DNA from 2 places in the Clostridium sp. JNZ J1-5 genome. Region 2 is predicted to be linked to the other one. Evidence: riboswitches for the same ligand, from Rfam matches in the RefSeq annotation. Region 2 holds a riboswitch; the other holds the start of a gene.
What was found. Region 2 has a riboswitch for FMN ahead of ACWW38_RS12735 (ECF transporter S component). Riboswitches for the same ligand answer to the same signal wherever they lie in the genome.
Positions count from the first base shown of each region.

Region 1 (7,429 bases), 400 kb from region 2:
TGTGTTGAAAACTATGAATATTCAAGTTTTGGTATTTTCATCGGGAAAAAACTAGATAAATATAACTTAGTAGATGAAAGCTTTATTCTTAGTTACTTTCATAAGGATCCTATATTAGCTAGAAAACGTTACTATGAATTTGTTAAATCTAGAATGAACTTGGAAATTACTGAGATAGATATTAATCACGCTCTAATTATTTCTAAATTAAGTATTTCTAAAGATGTTTATAATAAACCTGTTATTAGAAATGCTAAACCTGAACAAGTTATAAATTATCTAATTGAAAATGCAGGTTATAAAAATTCAGATATATATTCAAAATTTAAGCGTAGTGCTTCTGAATTTAGGTCTATCTGTGCATTTCTTATGCGCATTTTTTGTAATTATAATTATAAACAGATACAATCTATCTTTAGCAACATATCCTTGTCATCAGTCTCAATCTTATGCAACAAAGGATATCTAATTATTCAGCACAACCCTAAATATACAAATATAGTTTCAGATTTCATGAACTATCATTATAGTATGATAATTTAAATCTTCCTATTTAAGCTATAAAAAATAACCCCTTATCTAAACAAGATAAAGAGTTATTTTGCTATGGACAACCTTTAGAATTGTCTTAATAAATTAGCCATTTCAATAGCTGTAACACCTGCTTCGTAGCCTTTATTACCAGCTTTTGTTCCTGCTCTTTCAATGGCTTGTTCTATAGTGTCTGTTGTAAGCACTCCAAATATAATAGGCACTTCTGTATCAAGGGACATATTTGCAATTCCTTTTGAAACTTCACTAGATACATAATCAAAGTGAGCTGTAGCACCTTTTATAACAGCACCTAAGCATATAACTGCATCATATTTATTAGTTTTAGCCATCTTTTTAGCTACTAGAGGGATTTCAAAAGCACCTGGTGCCCAAGAAATTTCTATTTCATCTTCTTTAACACCATGACGTGTTAAAGCATCTAAAGAACCTGATAATAACTTAGATCCTATAAATTCATTAAATCTTCCAACTACTATTCCAAATTTTAACCCTTGTGCAACTAAATTTCCTTCGTATACTTTCATATTATTCTACCTCCGTTAATTCCTTATTAGAATTTTTTACTTTATTAAAATTTAAAATATGTCCCATTCTTTCTTTCTTAGTTTTTAGATAAAATTCATTTTTTGTATTGCATTCTATTTCAATAGGCACTCTTTCAACTATTTCTATACCATATCCTGAAATTCCAGATATTTTTTTAGGATTGTTTGTCATTAGTCTTACCTTTTTAACACCTAAGTCTTTTAATATTTGAGCCCCTATCCCATAATCTCTTAAATCTTCTGGGAAACCTAGCGCTAAATTAGCTTCAACTGTATCCATTCCTTTATCTTGAAGGTGATATGCTTTAATCTTATTAATAAGGCCTATTCCACGGCCTTCCTGTCTCATATAAAGAAGTATTCCTCTTCCTTCTTTATTTATTGCCTTTAATGCTGCCGCTAATTGATCTCCGCAATCACATCTTAATGAACCTAATACATCTCCAGTTAAGCACTCAGAATGGACCCTAATAAGTACAGGTTCTCCATCTGATACATCTCCTTTAACTAGTGCAATATGTTCCTTACCTGTTAATTTATCTGTATATCCTATAATTTCAAATTCGCCATACTTTGTAGGCATCTTTGCACTTCCACTTTTCTCAACCAAAGATTCATTTTGTCTTCTGTATGCAATTAAATCTGCTATAGTTATTATTTTTAAATTATGTGCTTTAACATATTCCATTAATTGAGGAACTCTAGCCATAGTTCCATCTTCATTCATTATTTCACATATAACACCTGCTGGGGACAGACCCGCAAGCTTTGCCAAATCCACTGCCGCTTCTGTATGTCCGGCTCTTTTTAAAACCCCTCCTTCACGTGCTTGGAGTGGGAATATATGACCAGGTCTTTGGAAATCTTCAGGTTTAGATTTTGAATCTACTGCTTTTAAGACAGTCATTGCTCTTTCATATGCTGAAATACCTGTTGTAGTTTCAACTGAATCTATTGATACTGTAAAAGCTGTCCCTTTAGAGTCGGTGTTTTTAGATACCATTTGACCAAGATCCAACTGCATAAGTCTCTCTTCAGTCATAGGCATACATATAAGTCCTCTTGCATATTTTGCCATAAAATTTATTGATTCCGGTGTTACTTTCTCTGCAGCCATTAATAAGTCGCCTTCATTCTCTCTTTCTTCATCATCAACAACTACAACCATCTTGCCATCTCTAATATCTTTTATTGCCTCTTCAATTGTATTAAATTTAAAATTTTCCATGTTTATTTACCCCTTTCTATAAGAAACCATTCTCTTTTAGAAATTCTATATCAACTGATTTTTTATCTTTATTATTTGCCTGAGCTTCTTTTTCATATATAAATTTTTCTATATATTTTCCAATCATGTCACACTCTAAATTTACTTTCTCTCCTGTAGATTTTTTTGTAAGAGTAGTTTCATCTTGAGTATGAGGTATAATAGAAACCTTGAATACTTTATTATCAACATAAGCTACTGTAAGACTAACTCCATCAATAGCTATAGATCCTTTTAGAACTATATACCTTAATACATCTGGAGATGTCTCTATGGTTATCCATATGGCATTATCTTCTTGTTGTAAGTTCTTGATTGTTCCTGTTCCATCTATATGTCCACTAACTAAATGTCCCCCTAATCTATCCCCTACAGCTAAAGCTCTTTCTAAATTTACTTTGTCACCTTTCTTTAAACTTCCAAGGCCACTTCTTCTCATCGTTTCAGCCATAACATCTACTGTAAAACTTTTACTGCTGAATTCTGTTACCGTTAAACAAACTCCATTAGTGCTTATACTGTCTCCAAGCTTTACATCTTGTAATACTTTTTTCGCATTAATTTTTATTCTTGCAGAATCACTTCCCAAAAGAATAGATTCAATAACTCCTATTTCTTCTACTATTCCTGTAAACATTTAGACCACCTTTCCCTTTATGTAGCCTTCTATAACTATGTCTTCTTCAAATCTTGATACTTTAATATTTTCAAGCATTATCGCATTTTTTATACTATGCTTCCCCTCTCCTCCAACTGGTGTTTTAGCATCTGTCCCCCCAATTATCTTAGGTGATATAAAAGAAATTACTTTATCCACAATCCCCTCTTCTAGAGCTGAATAGTTTAGAGTAGATCCTCCCTCTAACAAAACACTATCTATATTCATTTTTCCTAGCTCTCTCATAAGATAACTTAAATCTACTCCTTTATTTTTAATGGGAGTTATTATTATTTCTGCTCCTTTTTCTTTTAAAGCCTGAATTTTATTTTTACTTGCTAATTCTGTTGTAGCAATTATTGTCTTAGCGTCTGAATCTAAATTCAAAACTTTAGCTTCTAATGGTATTCTTGCTCTAGTATCTACGATTATTCTAGAACTGTCCCTTCCTTTTTTATCTTTCAATCTAGTAGTTAAACTTGGATCGTCTTGTATAACTGTCCCTATACCAACCATTATTCCAGCTACTCTATGTCTTATTTCATGCACATATTGTCTTGAGATCTCATTGCTGATCCATTGAGAGTCCCCAGTAACAGTTGATATCTTTCCATCTAGAGTCATGGCCGTTTTAAGGATACAGAATGGCAGCTTTGAAGTTATATATTTTATAAATATTTCATTTAAATTTCTTATTTCTTCTTCACATACACCTAAAGTTACTTTTATACCATTTTGTTTTAATATCTCTATACCTCTTCCTGATACTAATTCATTAGGATCTTTCATGCCAATAACTACTTCCTTAATGCCATTTCTAACTATAGCTTCAGCACATGGTGGAGTCTTTCCATAATGTGAACAAGGTTCTAGCGTTACGTACATTGTTGCACCTTTAACATCTTCTATAGCATTTTTAAATGCATTAATTTCAGCATGAGGTCCTCCATAAAAAGCATGATATCCCTCTCCTATGATTTTGCCATTCTTAATAATAACAGCTCCTACTAAAGGGTTTGGATATGTGTATCCTATTCCAAGCTTTGATAACTCTATGGCTCTTTTCATATACTTATAATCCACACAATCACCTCCAATTAAGCAAGGCTTAATTTTAGACATGCTAAATAAGTCTTGTGAAGTTAATTAAATTTTAATTTTCTACCTAAAGGGATTCTTTTAACAGAGAGAATAATTAAAGATTACTTAAAGATGGGCATCTATTAATATAGGATTAAGTTTAATAGCAATTTTTATGCTAAATATTTAACTTATGTTTATTATTTAATAAAATATGGCCCTGAAAATTAAATACATAATTTTCAGGGCCAGTTTATTCTTTATCTTTAATAATGCATATAAAACATATGCAAACAAAATAGTTCACAATGTTATCACTCTATGCAATCAATCCTATTCTCTCATCCAGACTTTACTGTCGGTTCCGGAGTTTCACCAGATCTGCAATAATAAGCTAAAATATTTTAACTTAATTATCGCTCGCGGACTATACCGCCGGTCGGGAATTTCACCCTGCCCTGAAGGATTAAACTTTGTCTTTATTAAGTTATCACATGTAAAGGTTAACACTATTTTATTGACATGTCAATATATATTTTTAATGATTATAATGTAATATTTTCTATATTGTTCCTCATGTTAAATACACTTTTCATAGTATCTATTTTAATAAAACTATGTAAATTGCTATGACAAATTTATAGGACTGTCCCCTATTATTTCATTGAAATTATATTTTTAAAGTGATACCATTAAATATGTTCGTTTATTTTATAAAATCGGAGGAAAGAGATGGTACTACGCGATATAATGAAGTATATTGAAAGTGAATATGACATTATTAATTCCACTCCTTGTGACGTTTGCGGTGGTTCATATATAGCTGAAGACTTAGAAATTCATATTATAGATGATATTCCATATGATGTATGTACATGCACTTGTTCAGAATGTGGTCACGAAAAAGCATTTTCATTTTGTGCACCATTTATAGATGATGAATTGCTAAAAGTAGCTAAAAGATCCATGCAATAACAAACTTAATTATATAACCAAATAATATATTACTATAATCTTTAAATCTTATAGGAAGATTTGGTTATATAGAAATGAGTTCAAAGTAATGTGGCACATATTTTTAAGTATGTGCCACATTATTTTTGTTGTAATTTATAATTATATTAATAAACTTTAATTCATAAATTATAATATTTACTCTCTATATAACGGATATTATGATGGACTATTATACGAAATCTCCCCATGTTATCCTGAATAAATTTATAAGAAAGATTTTTAAGAGACATTAAGGGACAGTCCCTTTATTCTCTTCCATTAAAATTTCTTATCCTCTAGAATAAATATCTACAATTTTAAGTATTACTTCAACTGCTTTTTCCATGGCAAAAGTAGGTACGTATTCATATCTTCCGTGGAAATTATGTCCTCCAGCAAATAAGTTTGGTGTTGGGAGTCCCATAAATGAAAGCCTTGCACCATCAGTACCACCTCTGATTGGTACTACCTTTGGTACTACTCCAACCTCTTCCATTGCCTTAAAAGCATTGTCTACAATGTGCTTTACTGGTTCAACTTTCTCTTTCATATTATAGTATTGATCCTTAATTTCAAGTAGAACCGTCCCCTCACCGTACTTATTGTTTAGGGTGTTTACTATGCCTTGCATCACATTTTTTCTTTCTTCAAATTTAGCTCTATCAAAATCTCTTATTATATATTGGAGTTTAGTCTCTTCAACCTCTCCATTAAAACTTGTAAGATGGTAAAATCCTTCATATCCTTGAGTTCTTTCTGGAGTTTCATTCATTGGAAGCATTCCAATAAGGTCATTTGCAATAAATATTGAATTAATCATTTTACCAGTAGCATATCCTGGGTGCACATTTCTTCCTTTTACTGTTATCTTAGCACCAGCTGCATTAAAGTTTTCGTATTCAAGTTCTCCTATAGGGCCTCCATCTACAGTATATGCGAAGTCAGCTCCAAACTTTTTCACATCAAAATAATCTGCTCCTTGGCCAACTTCTTCATCTGGTGTAAACCCTACTTTAATAGTTCCATGCTTTATTTCTGGATGGTTTACTAAGTATTCTACAGCTGTCATTATCTCTGCAACTCCAGCCTTATCATCTGCTCCTAAAAGAGTTGTTCCATCTGTTGTTATCAAAGTTTTTCCTACATACTGCTTTATTTCTGGAAAATCCGCAACTTTTAATACTATATTTTCCTTCTCATTAAGTACAATATCATTGCCATCGTAGTTTTCTATTATTTGTGGATTTACTCCGCTTCCACTCATATCTGGAGATGTGTCCATATGAGCTATAAACCCAATTGTAGGCACATTACTGCCTATATTTGATGGAAGTGTAGCCATTACATATGCCTTCTCATCTACTGATACATCTTTCATTCCCATTTCTTCTAACTCTCGTGCCAATTCCTTTGCCAATACCATTTGTCCATCTGAACTTGGATTAGTACCTGATTGCTCATCTGACTTAGTATCATATTTAACATATTTTAAGAACCTTTCTACTGCAGTTTTCATTTATCTATCTCCTCCTTTTGTTTACTAATTATTTAAATTAAATTATTAAGCTCTGCTTTAAAAATTGTTGAGTTCATAGCCAATTATTTAAAATATTCCCCCAATTATTATAGTTAATTTCTATACAAAGTCTAAACTAAACCTAATTTCTCTGATGATTACCCAATTTAATACATCTGTACTAGTCTATATGACCCTCTACTAAATGAACTTACATCAATTCTTAGTTTGAAGTTTTTTACCTTCCTAAATTTTAATTAAATTTATCCACGTAATGGTTAATATATAAACAAGCTCTAATATATATTATAATTAACATTTCTATATTTACAACTTTCTAGTTATTGTCTTAATACATTTACTACTGTTTTTTCCTTTACACTAATAGGGAAAATTTGCGCCCCCACATTAGGATCCTCAGAATATAGCCTCATCTTTCCAGAATAATCGCTTTCAAGTTCAGAACGCTTTATCAAACCTGTTTTCTCATTTAAAGTTATGGTACCCTTTTGAGTGCCGTCTATATCCTCATAATTAACTTTGATATTTTCTACTACTACAGGTTCAGCATTTTCTTTTGTTTTAATCTTAGATTCTACTAAAACTTCCGATGTACCTTGATCACTTTCTTTTAAATTATATTGATTTTCTGCTTCTACAGGTAATTTATCTGATACTGGAACTTTAGTCTTCCATACTTCTCCTACTTTTACTGCCTTATTTGGATACACTGAAGTTATCCTCTCTATTCTTTTAGTAATAGCCTCTTCTCCGAATTCCTCTTTCATAATCTTTTTAATACCTTCTTTTTC
Region 1 is NZ_CM132773.1:2,238,590-2,246,018, reverse strand. Features, by position in the region: gene ACWW38_RS10975 (transposase) at 1-543, shown strand, start outside; gene ribH (6,7-dimethyl-8-ribityllumazine synthase) at 618-1,079, opposite strand; gene ACWW38_RS10965 (bifunctional 3,4-dihydroxy-2-butanone-4-phosphate synthase/GTP cyclohydrolase II) at 1,081-2,328, opposite strand; gene ribE (riboflavin synthase) at 2,345-3,004, opposite strand; gene ribD (bifunctional diaminohydroxyphosphoribosylaminopyrimidine deaminase/5-amino-6-(5-phosphoribosylamino)uracil reductase RibD) at 3,005-4,108, opposite strand; FMN riboswitch at 4,433-4,575, opposite strand; gene ACWW38_RS10950 (metal-binding protein) at 4,838-5,080, shown strand; gene pepT (peptidase T) at 5,391-6,617, opposite strand; gene ACWW38_RS10940 (DUF6263 family protein) at 6,959-7,429, opposite strand, start outside.
Region 1: it holds a riboswitch for FMN, as region 2 does, so the genes downstream of both, ribD (bifunctional diaminohydroxyphosphoribosylaminopyrimidine deaminase/5-amino-6-(5-phosphoribosylamino)uracil reductase RibD) here and ACWW38_RS12735 (ECF transporter S component) in region 2, are expected to answer to the same signal.

Region 2 (7,429 bases):
TATACCTTTAAAAAGGTTGGGCATATGCATAAGGAGACGGCATTAGTTGTAGGAGACAGTTTAAAATCGGATATTAAATGCGGTATTAGTTTTGGGATAGATACATGCTGGTTTAATCCTAAAAGGTTGCAAAATGATACCGATATTAAACCAGTTTATGAAATAAATAGTTTAGAGCAATTAAAAGACATTGTATTTAGGTAAAGTTTATCTATATATTACATGACTACTAGATTTAAGGGGGAGATAAATTTAAAATGATCAATTTTTTTAGAAAAGGGAAAGTAATATTTTTAGCCTTTATAGTTATTGCAGCAATAGTTTTTTTAGTAACGATAAATTTAAAATTCACACATGAAAACACTGTTAGCAGCACGCAAATAGCCAGCGAGCTTGCTAAGATTTCTGAACTTGCTACTTGTAAAAATACTTATACAGATGTATTTTTTATAAAAGATAGTAAAAAAATAAGTGACTTTTCAGTACCATTTACTACAAAAGCACTTTTGGTAAGATATACTGGATATATAAAAGCTGGAGTTGATTTGAAAGATACGGTGATAACTGTGGATAAGAAAAGTAATAAAGTTGATATAAAAATAAAGGAAGCAAAAATTTTAGATAATGTTATAGATACTAAGAATGTAACTATTTTAGATGAAAGATATACTATATTTAATCAAGTAGATAGTCAACAGATTTTTGATGAGCTGAATAAAAATAAAATTCAGTTAGAGAAAAAAATTATATCAGAAGGATTTTTACAGAAGGCAAATGACAATGCTAAAATATTGCTAGATGCAATATTAAAAGGCATGGGATTTGAAAATGTGAATATAGAATTTAATTGATATAATGGGGCTGTGGCACTAAGAATAAATACTACAATATATTGTTTTAACTTTAAACTTGCAAAACAGTATATATTGTATGTAAATTCCTTAATGCGGCAGCCCCATTAATGTTGATTTTTACATTCATTTAAAACTTTCCATTGATAGGCTAAAGCTGCTTTAAAGTTAAAATATAGAGTTAACTAATACTTATATTTTTTTCTACTGGAAATAAATATAGTGACTACTAAAATTATTAAGGAAGATAGTAGTGCTTCTCTATAGTATAGAATCATTAGGTTATTATTAAAAGCATATTTTACTATTTCTTTTGATGCTACATTAAAACATCTATCAATAGCAGTAAGGCTTATATTTTCAGGAATATCATTTGGCGTATGGATCTTTGAATTATCATTATCACAGAAAGTTATGGCGTCTATATTATTTTCCCTAAAGGCTTTATGATCACTGGCATCTTCAAAAAGATAATTAAAATGAATTTTCTCATCTGAGCAGGTATTTGACACTGATCTTAGAAAATCAGTTTTAGCAGTATCTTTTTTACCTCCTACAATACAAAGTGGAACCCCTTTGTCACTGCCAATCATATCAAAGTTATAGACCTTACTATTCATTATATTTTCTTTATACTTTTTAACGAATTCAGATGACCCAACACAACCAAATTCTTCAGCATTGAATCCTAGGAAAAGTATACTTCTTTCTGGTTTTCCTAGGGAAGATATATATTTAACCATTTCAAGCATAAAGGATGTACCAGAAGCATTATCAAGTGCCCCTCTGTAGATAGTATTATTTAAGTCTGTCCCCAAATGGTCAAAATGAGCAGATATAATGATTGGAGCTAAAGAACTATTACTGCCTTCTATGTAACCCATAATATTTCTAGCCATGGCTTCTTTGATAGTAAAAGGGATAAAACAATCAACTGAATAACCTTCACTTAAATACTTATTTATTAAATTTAATGTATTATTAGTCACCATTACGCACATACTCCAGCGGGCAGTGTTAACAAAAGAGCTTCTAAAATTTAAGTTGTCTTTAGAAGGTACATAAAATAGGAAATAGTCTAGATTTTCCTCCACTTGAATTAAAGTATCTTTTGAAATTATTGATGGATTTTGTTTATCAAATTTAATTGTATTGTTTTTAAAATTAAGCATATCTTCTTTATAATCTTTACCGTAATCAAATTGTTTTATTGTATTCCCTTCATTATCAATTATATTTAGACGAGGTTCTCCAGTTATCCTATGGGGGTAATTAATTTTAAAAGACTGGGTATAATCTCCCATAAAGGGTTTTAAGTTATTTTCTATAAATTTAAGTTTAATATATTCTTCAATTTCCCTATTTTCTATAGTCCCAGTAAGCCTACCCTTAAAGTAATCGGAGCATAGATAATTTATTGTGCTAAGTACGTTTTTATTATTAAAAGGATGAACTGCATAATAAATTTGGAAACTAAGATTTAATATAATTAAACATATTGACAATATAATTTGACTTATCAATCTTCTCATAAATTACTCCTTAAAAATTAATATATAACTATAGTTATGAAGGTATAAAGTTGTATATGATGAATTATTGGACTTTTTATTTAGGTTAGGGTAAAATTATGAAGGCAAATGTTAACTAATAATTCTTATTTTAGTGAAAGGTTTTAGATTGCAAAACTAGAATAAGTTAAAGAGGATATATTGAACTAATCAGAAATGGAGGATATTATGGCTAAAATTAATGAAAAGTTATCTAAAGAATTTGGAGTTGCAATAAAACAAATAGATAGTGTTATAGAGTTGTTAGATGATGGCAATACAGTGCCGTTTATTGCAAGATATAGAAAAGAAAGAACTGGCGGATTAGATGATGTAATGTTAAGAAATATAGCAGAAAGATTAACATACCTTAGGAATCTAGAAGATAGGAAAGCAGATGTAATTAGAATTATTGAGGAACAGGGTAAGCTCACTGAAGAATTAAAGTTAAGCATAGAAAAGTGTGAAACTTTAACGGAAGTTGAGGATATATATAGACCTTATAAGCCAAAGAAAAGAACAAGAGCTACTATTGCAATGGAAAAAGGACTTCAACCACTAGCTGAAACTATTTTAAGTGGAGAGTTTAAAGGAGAAATAGATGAATATGCAAAACAATTTTTAAATGAAGATAAGGAAGTAAATTCTGTAGAGGAAGCAATAAACGGAGCAAAGGATATAATAGCAGAAATAATTTCTGATGAGGCGGAATTTAGAAAATGGATAAGAGAATTTGTAAGAAGAGAAGGAGTAATAGAGTGCAGTGGAAGTAGTGAAGAGCCAACCCCTTATGAGATGTATTATAAATACTCTGAAGCTGTTCGTAACATTCCTTCTCATAGAATACTTGCTATAAATAGAGGAGAGAAGGAAAAGATATTATCAGTAAAGGTTACTAGTAACTTAGATAAGATAATAGATTATTTAAATAGAAATTCATTAAAGGGAAACTCTATTACAGATAAATACATACAAGAAGCTGTTGAAGATTCACTAAAAAGACTTATTTATCCTTCAATAGAAAGAGAAATAAGAGCCGAATTAACAGACAAAGGAGAAGAAGGCGCCATAGAAATATTTAAGGCTAATTTAAAAGCGCTTTTAATGCAGGCTCCTATAAAAGGGAAAGTAGTTCTAGGATATGATCCAGGTTTTAGAACAGGTTGTAAGATTGCTGTTTTAGATGATACAGGAAAACTATTAGACATTGCAACAGTATATGCTACAGCACCTCAAAATGATATAGAAGGTTCTATTGCGAAACTTAAGGAATTAGTATACAAACACAATGTAGATGTTATATCTCTTGGAAATGGTACAGCTAGCAGAGAATCAGAAGAAGTTATAGCAAAACTCATTGATGAAGTTAAAAAGGAAAAGGGAAAAGATTTATCTTATGTAGTAGTATCTGAAGCAGGAGCTTCCGTTTATTCAGCATCAGAATTAGCTTCTAAGGAATATCCTGATATAAATGTGTCTATTAGAGGAGCTATATCCATTGGAAGAAGACTTCAGGATCCAATGGCTGAGCTTGTGAAGATTGATCCAAAATCAATTGGAGTTGGACAATATCAACATGATGTAACGCCTAAAAGACTAGATGAATCTTTAAAAGGAATTGTAGAAGATGGAGTTAATAGCGTTGGGGTAGACTTAAACACAGCCACACCTTCACTTCTATCATATATATCAGGAATAAATTCTACTATTGCAAAAAATGTAGTTGATTATAGAGAAGAAAATGGTAAATTCAAGGATAGAAAAGAACTTTTAAAAGTTAAAAGATTGGGACCAAAGGCTTACGAGCAATGTGCAGGATTTTTAAGAGTACCAGAAAGTAAGGAAGTTTTAGATAACACAGCAGTACATCCAGAATCATATAAAGCTGCAAAAGCTCTTTTAAACATTTTAAGTTATAGTGAAGCAGATGTTAAAATAGGAAAATTAGTGGATATTGACAGCAAAGTACAGGAAGCTGGAATAGATAAATTAGCAGAAAATATAGGAATTGGAGTTCCTACACTTCAAGACATAATAAAAGAGATTAAGAAACCGGGTAGAGATCCTAGAGAAGAACTTCCTAAACCTATATTTAAAAAAGGCATAGTAGATATAAATCAGTTGAAACCTGGGATGGTTTTAAATGGAACTGTAAGAAACGTGGCTGACTTTGGAGCTTTTGTAGACATAGGAGTACATCAAGATGGTTTAGTTCATATAAGTCAATTAGCAGATAAGTTTGTAAAGCATCCTCTTGATATAGTTAAGGTTGGAGATATTGTTCAGGTTAGAGTAATAGAAGTGGATGATAAAAGAGGTAGAATATCATTGTCTATGAAAGAAATAGAATCATAAAAATTAAGTTGAATTTTAAATATAAAAAGTATATAATAAATGTATAAATTAAATATTGTATCTTCAGGGCAGGGTGTAATTCCCGACCGGCGGTATAGTCCGCGACCCGTAGGAATACGGCTGACTTGGTGAAATTCCAAGACCGACAGTAAAGTCTGGATGGAAGAAGGTATAGGTAGTTACATTAGATTTTTTTGCCCTGGCTATTTTTAAATTGTCAGGGTTTTTTGATTTTTAAACTGCCCATACCCTTGAAGATAGAAACAGGGGGTATTAAGATGAAAAATAGAAAACTAAACACAATGATTAAAATTTCACTGCTATCAGTAATGGCATTTATTCTTATGTTCTTCGAGGTATCAGTACCACTTTTTCCAGAATTTTTAAAGATAGATATAAGTGATCTGCCAGCTTTACTAGGTGCCTTTGCATTAGGACCTGTGGAAGGAGTAGGAATAGAATTATTTAAAAACATACTTAAATTAATATTTAAGGGAACTCAGACTGGATTTGTTGGAGAGTTTGCTAACTTTATAGTAGGAGCAATCTTAGTTGGTACTGCTGGAAGTATATATAAGATAAAAAAATCTAAAAAGACAGCAATATTGGGATTATTAGCAGGCTCAATAGCAATGTCTATAGTAGCATCTGTATTAAACTATACTATATTTTTACCTTTATATGCTAAAGCTTTTAAGGCTCCAATAGAGGCTTTCGTAGCTATGGGCGCTAAAGTTAATCCAAGCATAAAGAATGTAAAAGATCTAGTAATGTGGTCTATATTACCTTTTAATTTATTAAAAGGAATTGTAGTATCAGTAATAACAGTACCTATATATAAAAGCGTTTCACCAATACTTCATAAAGAAGAAGTTGAAAAAAGTAAAAAAGGTGCTTTTGAAAATTAATAATATAAATATAGTGCGACAAAATAGCGGCATGTAAAATTACTTGGCTAACGCATATATGTATCATTGAGAAACCTTTAGTACTACTAGTTATTCCTTCAAAGTTTCTTCAATTGACACATATATGCTAGCCAGTAATCTTACATGCCTTAATTATTTGCAACTAATAAATACTACAGTAAATACTAAAAGGACTTCAAAAAGCAAAATGATAATTTTGCATGGCGTAGCCACACTGTAAAGTTACTAAGTATATATTGTGAAGATGGCTAAAAAATTACCTTTAATAAATGCGGTAGCATGTGGATATTTTTCGAAACAATTTATAAAAAAGCATCCTATAAAATAATCTATCTTTTATTCACTGATACAGATTCAACAGGCTACTCCTAAAATCATGTCATCCTCTACAATTACTCATATATTTATAGTGTAAGTAATAGCGACCTTGTTTTACCTTGTATAATGAACTCATAGTAAATTCATTATACTTTTCCTTTCTTAAAGATAATTTACTATAATAACATAAGACGCTGTGGATTAGTTTTTTTACATATAGCTAGACTATTTAAATTAGGATATAACCACAGCTTTATGCTTATTTGTTAATTAGTTAGATAACGCATGACGTTTTATATAGAGCAAGGATACATTTAGCATAAAGTGAGTGGAACATAGCGGACTAAACTATAAGGAGTGTTCTTATGATTTATATTGGAATCGATGTAGCTAAAGAGAAGCATGACTGCTGTATCGTTGATTCAGATGGTGTTATTATTAATGATTCTTTACGTATATCCAATTCTCGTGAAGGCTTTGAATTGCTTTATTTCTCAATTCTTTCCTCTCTGCCTGACAAGGATATTTCTAACGTAAAAATAGGACTTGAATCAACAGGTCATTATAGCACTAATCTCCAAAACTTCTTGTATGCTAAAGGTTTCAAGCTTTCTATTCTCAACCCTTTAGCTACAAATCTTTTCCGTAAGGCTCAAACCCTTAGGAAAACTAAGACCGATAAAACGGATGCATTAGTTATTGCTAAAATGCTCTTTTCTGATGATACAAAATCCTATTCACCAGTATCATATCAGATTCAAGAGCTAAAGTCACTAACTAGACATAGATATCGTTTAATCGGTTATAGAGGAAAATTAAAAATATCAATAACAAGACTAATAGATATCATGTTTCCTGAACTACCTAAATACTTTTGGTCAATTCATCAAAATTCCTCTTATTGCCTCCTGTCGGAGTTACCTGGTCCGCAGGACGTGGCTAATTGCCATCTCACTAAGCTTACTAGTATTCTAAGTAAGGCTTCTAGGGGCAAATATGGAAAAGATAAAGCTACCGCTTTAAAAGAAGCCGCTAGGCATTCAATTGGAACTAGCACAAAATCTTTATCTTTTGAATTACAACAAACTATTAGGTTAATTCAATCAGTTCAAGCTGAGATTGATGCTTTAGACCTTCAAATAAAAGAAGTTGTTACCGAGATTAATTCTCCAATAATGAGTATTCCAGGTATCTCATATACTCTAGCAGCTATAATACTTTCTGAAATTGGAGATATAGAGAAGTTTACAAGCCCAGCTAAACTTTTAGCATTCGCTGGATTAGATCCTTCTACATATCAATCTGGTAAATACAGTGCTTCTCATACACCGATGGTAAAACGTGGCTCTACATATCTCCGTTGGGCTATACTTACTGCATCTAGAACTGTTTCAATGAGAGATTCAACCTTTGCATTATACTTATC
Region 2 is NZ_CM132773.1:2,633,945-2,641,373, forward strand. Features, by position in the region: gene ACWW38_RS12715 (YjjG family noncanonical pyrimidine nucleotidase) at 1-204, shown strand, start outside; gene ACWW38_RS12720 (DUF4230 domain-containing protein) at 258-851, shown strand; gene ACWW38_RS12725 (M28 family metallopeptidase) at 1,037-2,383, opposite strand; gene ACWW38_RS12730 (Tex family protein) at 2,591-4,756, shown strand; FMN riboswitch at 4,812-4,931, shown strand; gene ACWW38_RS12735 (ECF transporter S component) at 5,035-5,664, shown strand; gene ACWW38_RS12740 (IS110 family RNA-guided transposase) at 6,369-7,429, shown strand, end outside.